Regions from separate parts of the Peribacillus sp. NPDC058075 genome, predicted to be linked through region 1. Evidence: a T-box and tRNA genes for the amino acid it is inferred to sense, from the RefSeq annotation. Region 1 holds a T-box; the other regions hold tRNA genes.
The links. The T-box of region 1 lies ahead of argS (arginine--tRNA ligase). A T-box ahead of a tRNA ligase gene usually reads a tRNA of that ligase, here a tRNA-Arg.

Region 1 (2,270 bases):
TTCCTTCTTAAAAATAGATTTAACCGTAAAGGCGCTAGAAAGAAGGAAAAAAATAATACGTATTTGACGAATGCATTAATCGTCATTTTAGCAGCATTGCTTTGTCTGGCAGTAGGCTGGCAATCGTTCCTTCTGGTACAAGGTTCCATTTTCATGATTTCTGGTTCAGTCGGCATTTGGCTGTTTTACGTCCAGCATACATTTGAGGACTCTTATTTTGAAGAAAATGAGGAGTGGGAATATGTACTGGCGGCAGTGGAAGGAAGCTCCTTTTATAAGCTTCCAAAACTAATGCAGTTCCTTACTGGTAATATCGGTTACCATCATGTTCACCATTTAAGTCCAAGGGTACCTAACTATAAATTGGAAATGGCGCACAACAATACGCAGCCTTTAGAGAACGTTCCAACTATTACTCTTGCGACAAGCTTGCGCTCGCTCCGTTTCCGTTTATGGGATGAGGAATCCAAGAATTTTATCGGTTTCAAAGATATAAAATATTTAACGAAAAAAAGTGTTCCCGCTCAAGTGAAATCTGAACTGTAACGTTCATGTATCATTCCAGACTCCCTTAATAATCCTCGGATTTGGGGGAGTCTTTGTTTCATATAAGGAACTCGATAAAGGAGAGAACTTAAAATGATTCGAATTGTCATTGCAGAGAATCAGCAAATGCTGTTAGAGGCAATAAGTTCTCTACTCAATCTTGAAGAAGATATAGAAATTGTCGGGCAAGCCGGTAATGGAGAAGAAGCGGTGGCTCTTGTACACCAATTACAGCCTGATGTGTGTATCATGGATATGGAGATGCCTGTTATGAGCGGACTTGAGGCAGCAGAAGCATTAAGGTCAATTGAATGTAAAGTGGTCATTTTAACGACATTCCGAAGGACTGGTTATTTTCAACTCGCACTAAAGGCTAATGTAAGTGGTTATTTATTGAAGGATAGCCCGGGTGAAGAGTTAGCTTGCTCGATTCGCAGCATAATGGATGGCAAGCGAATATTTTCCCCAGAACTTATAGATGAGTCTTCCAGCAATAATGGCCGGGAAATGGGAGTGTTAGGTTTGTTAGCCGATGGTCAATCAAAAATTGAGCCGTCTAATCAGCAAAGCGGCACAATTGGGACAGTAAGGAAATATTTTTCCACCATCAAGGATAAAATGAAGTTACCGGCTGGTTAGGATTTGTTGCTAATTCTGTTGACACGTTTTTTTAAATTGTGTACGATGGATTAAATTATAATATTGAAAATTCTGTGATGAAGAGAGTAGTTCATTTTGAAATGGCAAGCGAGTTAGGGTTGGTGGGAGCCTAATGCAGGACGGATGAATGAAGCGCACTTTGGAGAAATTTCTTGAACCGTTTAGTAGGGAATATCGGGGAGTCACCTCGTTAACAATGGAAAGTGGTCACGATTTGTGGCAACTAGAGTGGTACCACGGGAATTCATGCTCTCGTCTCTTTTTAGAGGCGGGGGCTTTTTTGTTTAGGAGGGAAAATGACGATGAATAAACCAATTGCAGAATTGATTTCAACTGCTTTGAACAATGAAATGCCAGCTAGTGAAATAGAAAAATTAATGGAAAAGCCAAAATTGATGGAATTAGGAGATGTCGCCTTTCCATGCTTTACTCTTGCGAAAAAATTCAAAAAATCGCCTCAGGTGATTGCGTCTGAAATAGCCCAACAATTAAGTAGCAAGTTGATCCAAGAAGTGAACGTTGTGGGTGGTTATCTGAATATCTTCGTTAATCAACAGATGGTGACGGAAAACGTGCTGCAAACGGTATTAAGTGAAAAGGATCAGTATGGTTCGATGCAGCCTGTACAGGAAAATGTCGTGATTGATTATTCCTCCCCAAATATTGCCAAGCCTTTTTCCATGGGGCACTTACGCTCAACGGTCATAGGGAATGCACTGGCTAATATCGCCGAAAAAAATGGCTACAATGCCGTGCGTATTAATCATTTAGGAGATTGGGGCACGCAATTCGGCAAGTTAATTGTCGCGTATAAGCTGTGGGGAGACAAAGAGGCAATCGAAGCTTCGCCGATTCAGGAATTATTGAAGATCTATGTGAAGTTCCATGATAGAGCCGAAAGTGATGAATCATTGAATGAACAAGCACGTGCAAGCTTCAAGTCGCTTGAAGATGGGAACGAGGAAGCACTGGCATTGTGGAAATGGTTCAGGGATGCTTCTCTAAAAGAGTTTGAGACCATTTATGATTTATTGGGCATCCGTTTTGATTCCTATGCCGGCGAA
Region 2 (2,270 bases), on a different contig from region 1:
TTTGAAGGACTTCAATAGGTTGTCCAGTACGTTCTGCCAAGATTTGGTTCAGTTTATCTTTCAAGTGAAGGATACGGCGGGCAGCAATTTCAATCTCCGTAGCTTGACCTTGAGCTCCTCCAAGAGGTTGGTGAATCATGACCTCACTGTTTGGCAACGCATAACGTTTGCCTTTTTCACCAGCGGCCAATAGGAAAGCACCCATGGAAGCGGCCATACCGATGCATACTGTCGATACATTAGGCTTGATATATTGCATAGTATCGTAAATGGCCATACCGGAAGTGATGCTTCCACCAGGGCTGTTGATGTATAGAGTGATATCTTTTTCAGGATTTTCCGCTTCTAAAAATAGTAATTGAGCAACAATGGAGTTGGAAACATTATCGTCAATTGCACTTCCTAGCATAATGATCCGGTCTTTTAATAAACGGGAGTAAATATCGTAGGCACGCTCCCCACGACTTGTTTGTTCGATAACTGTAGGAATTAAATTCATGTTCATTTCCTCCTTCGATTAAGAGAATCATTTAAATTCTTTATGTATGTATGATACACTTTTTGGTCAATTTAGGTCAAACAAAACAAACCCTATAATGGATAATTTGTTCGACAATTTTCTGGCTAAGGCTCCTTCCCGATAGATTACTTTATATATTATGCCGCACAGGGATGAATTTCCACATTACCCATAATACCCAAATGATGAAGTTTTAAACCTGATAACCCTTGCAAAGGAGTAGAATCTATCATATAATGAAATCTGTTGAAAAATTATTTTCTATTACGCCCTCGTAGTGCAACGGATAGAACGCAAGCCTCCGAAGCTTGAAATGCAGGTTCGATTCCTGCCGAGGGCATTACCAATCTTCTGCTTAATAAAGTGGGGGATTTTTTATTGTTCATTTTTAAGAGGGTCCCTAAGATTTTTGGCGAATTCACTCGATTTCCGTAATATTCCATCTAATCCTGTAATGTAAGCCCCGTCTTGAAAATATTCGCACACACTATTGAAAAATGGTGATTTTTCAATAAAAGTGGTTGTTTAATTTGCGTTTCTAACATATAGTATTTAAAACAAATAAACTATTCAGAAAAAAACGTAAGCGTTTTCATGGGTTTTTGTGTAGAATTTTCTCCTAATAATGTAAAATGGAGTGGGGGAGGGATGAATCGATGAGTATGAATATGAAAGCAGGACTTTTTCAACAGCAAACATTAAAGATGGCAATGACGCAGGAGCTTATGCAAGCTATTACACTGCTGCAATACTCCTCGCAGGAGCTATCGGCTTTTTTAGAAAATAAAATGGTGGAAAATCCATTACTGTCCATAGATCAGCCAACATCGGCTTTATTTCAGCCAACTTTTGACCGGAAAAAGGGGAAACGGACTCTTAAGAATACGTATGATGCAAACTATTGGATTGAACAGATCAGTGAAGATACTATATCGCTTGAACAGCATATCATGTCCCAGGTGAATCACCAGCAGCTTACCGGTGAGCAGCAGAAGGCGTTGCTGTTATTAATTCATAACCTTGATGAAAACGGTTACTTAAGGACTGAGCTGGATGATATATGTATCACGGGAATATCTCCGATCGTTTTGGAAGAAAGCCTCTCAATTTTACAGGAACTCGAACCGCATGGAATTGGAGCGAGAAATCTTCAAGAGTGCCTTTTGCTTCAGGTGCAAGCAGAAGGGGTGAATCTGCTGGCGGAATCGATCATGGAAAACCATTTCCTCGATTTTGCTGAAAAGCGCTGGAAAGACCTAAGTAAGAAAATCGGTGTTACAATGAAGGAGATTCAAGAAGTATTTGATTATGTCCAGACATTGAACCCGCGACCGGCTTCACTCTTTTTTCAGGAAAAACCTTCTTATATAGTGCCGGATGTGGTCGTGGAAGTTCGGGATGGCATGCTGCTTGTCGGGAATTATGATGGTAACACGCCTAATCTTAATGTGGATAAAGGGTATTTAAACCGTATGAAGAGCCATAAGGATCAGGGGGTTCAACGGTTTATCCAGGATAAGTGGCAGGAATACCAATGGATTTCCAGAGGGATCCAACAGAGGAAAGAAACGATATTGAAGGTCATTCAGTGCATCGTCGATAAACAGCCGGCGTGCTTTCATCATGGCCTGAACTATTTGAAACCGATGACGATGAAGGAAATCGCCGATGAACTTGGAATACATGAGTCCACAGTAAGCCGGGCGGTAAAAGGGAAATACGTGCAAACACCATTTGGCACGATAGAGAT
Region 3 (2,270 bases), 2.9 Mb from region 1:
ATATTCTGCGCGCTATGCTGGAGAGTCCAAGAGTGATGCAGCAAACACGGAAAAAGTCCTCCGGGAACTGGAAGGCGTGCCAAAAGAGGATAGGACGGCGAGGTTTTATTGCGCCTTGGCACTAGCGTCACCCAACCAGGAAACGATTACGGTATCGGGAACGATGGAAGGTTTGATTACAGAACAGCCTTCAGGAGCGAATGGATTTGGTTATGATCCCATCTTTTTTGTTGAGGAACAGGGTAAAACAAACGCCGAATTGACAAAAGAGGAAAAAAACAAAATCAGCCACCGTGCCAATGCATTGAGGGCTCTAGATGAAAAACTTGATCTATTTCTTAAAGGGGAAGAAGGAATGTGACGATGAAAGTGCTAATAATGAGTGACAGTCATGGCTTAACTCATGAAATCAGCATGATTGCCGACCGTCATAAACAAGAGGTTGCTGCCATGATCCATTGCGGTGATTCAGAGTTGGAAAGAAATGACCCTCACATGTCGGATTTCTTAGCCGTACGCGGGAATTGTGACTATGATTCGGGATATCCGAATGATAGGGTGGAGAGTATCGCAGGCAAGCGTTTCTTCCTTACACATGGACACCTCTATAACATAAATATGACCTTGATGAACCTATCTTATAAAAGTGAAGAGACAAGGGCGGATATTATTTGCTTTGGTCACTCCCACGCTGCAGGCTCCGAATTGATTGACGGCAAGCTCTTCATCAACCCGGGAAGCATACGTCAGCCGCGTGGACGAAAAGAGAAAACCTATGCCATTTTGGAAATGGGAAATGACCAACTTGAAATCATCTATTATGACCTTGAAGGAAAAATCGTAGAAGAACTAAGAAATACTTATCAAATGGAATGACTTCATGTATAATGAACAGGAAGCGTTTTTCCCCGCTTCCTGTTCATAAAAAAATAAAAAACTTTTTATGAAAAACCGTTGACTTTCTTTTGATATCCTACTATAATAAGAAGTGTCCTAAGGGAACAGTTAAGGTAATACATAAGTTTTACCGCAACTTATATCATAAACGTCTCAGTAGCTCAGCTGGATAGAGCAACGCCCTTCTAAGGCGTCGGTCGGGAGTTCGAATCTCTCCTGGGACACTAAGTAAAAAAAGCCAAAACCTTTTAAGGTTTTGGCTTTTTTTACTTTTGGCTTAAGTCAATGAGGGTCATTTCAATTAGCTATCCTTTTTTCATAAGACGACAAGAAGTTTTTTATTTTTATCGCAGGTGGATGACCTTTTATGTCGAACTTGTTATAAATAAGGAGATGTTTAAATGAATAAAGATAGATTATTCAAGTTCATTCAAACTTCCACTCGGGGCAATTTCTTCTCAGTCGAAATAACCGAAGATGGAACAGAAGTGGTCCAATTAGCCAAGGAGTTAGAAAAAGAAGGAAGAATCAAGTTGAGGGAATGCACGCAAAAAGAACAGGGTGTTTATCTGGAAGGAATACTTAAGTTTGTGCCTAGCTAATACTTAATGAGCTCCAACGAAGAACTAATATTAGGAATTTCATATGCTCCACAAACTCAGGCATCCATGATTGGATGCCTGAGTTTGTATCTAAATTTTAAAGTAAAGTTGATTGGAGCGGGTGTGTGAGACCCCACAGGCGCAAAGGGCGCCAAGGAGGCTTCCGGACCGCCCGCGGAAAGCGAGTGCTTAGAGTGGAAGCAACGTTCGAATTTTACAAAAATCAATGATTATCGAGTTTATCTACAAATTCTGGTATCCATGATCGGATGCCTTTTTTCTATATCAAATTCTATTTAATGTTTGGAGATTTTTTTTAATGATTTCACGGTTTTTGATTATTGCTGTATTCAATTCTTCGACGGGTGAACTTTTATCATCTTCTAAACTAAGCTGCATCCCACTTGATTGGTTTTGTATAAGTAATTCAATCGTATCGCGTAATTCTGGTAGTGATACCATGAATTGTTCGGATAAATGTTGTAATGCCTTGTGTAAATCGGTGTTATGGATTGATGGAACAATCGCATCGTTTTCATTTTTCAATAATATATCCTCCTCTAAAGCTTATTCACGCTTATATAGCATATTATTGGGGGAATTTCGCTTATTATTCCATATATTATATCGGCATAGTACCATGGGAATCTACTAATGGATGGTGTCTTCGGCTGCCGGCTGTGCGTTATGAAGCCCCTCTGGCTATCAAGCGCATCTTTGGATGATTTGCTGGAATTAAATTAGAAAAAACATTGACATAATGCAAACGAA

Region 2: it has a tRNA-Arg gene. The T-box ahead of argS (arginine--tRNA ligase) is inferred to sense a tRNA for this amino acid. The anticodon was not compared.
Region 3: it has a tRNA-Arg gene. The T-box ahead of argS (arginine--tRNA ligase) is inferred to sense a tRNA for this amino acid. The anticodon was not compared.

The regions. Positions count from the first base shown of each region.
Region 1 is NZ_JBHVSL010000001.1:3,529,003-3,531,272, reverse strand. It holds gene desA (Delta(5) desaturase DesA) at 1-546, shown strand, start outside; gene ACFVS1_RS17490 (response regulator) at 640-1,185, shown strand; T-box leader at 1,251-1,469, shown strand; gene argS (arginine--tRNA ligase) at 1,503-2,270, shown strand, end outside.
Region 2 is NZ_JBHVSL010000002.1:237,798-240,067, reverse strand. It holds gene clpP (ATP-dependent Clp endopeptidase proteolytic subunit ClpP) at 1-499, opposite strand, end outside; tRNA gene ACFVS1_RS18905 (tRNA-Arg) at 789-860, shown strand; gene rpoN (RNA polymerase factor sigma-54) at 1,177-2,270, shown strand, end outside.
Region 3 is NZ_JBHVSL010000001.1:674,623-676,892, forward strand. It holds gene ACFVS1_RS03420 (XTP/dITP diphosphatase) at 1-361, shown strand, start outside; gene ACFVS1_RS03425 (metallophosphoesterase) at 364-876, shown strand; tRNA gene ACFVS1_RS03430 (tRNA-Arg) at 1,048-1,121, shown strand; gene ACFVS1_RS03435 (hypothetical protein) at 1,299-1,499, shown strand; gene ACFVS1_RS03440 (hypothetical protein) at 1,785-2,045, opposite strand.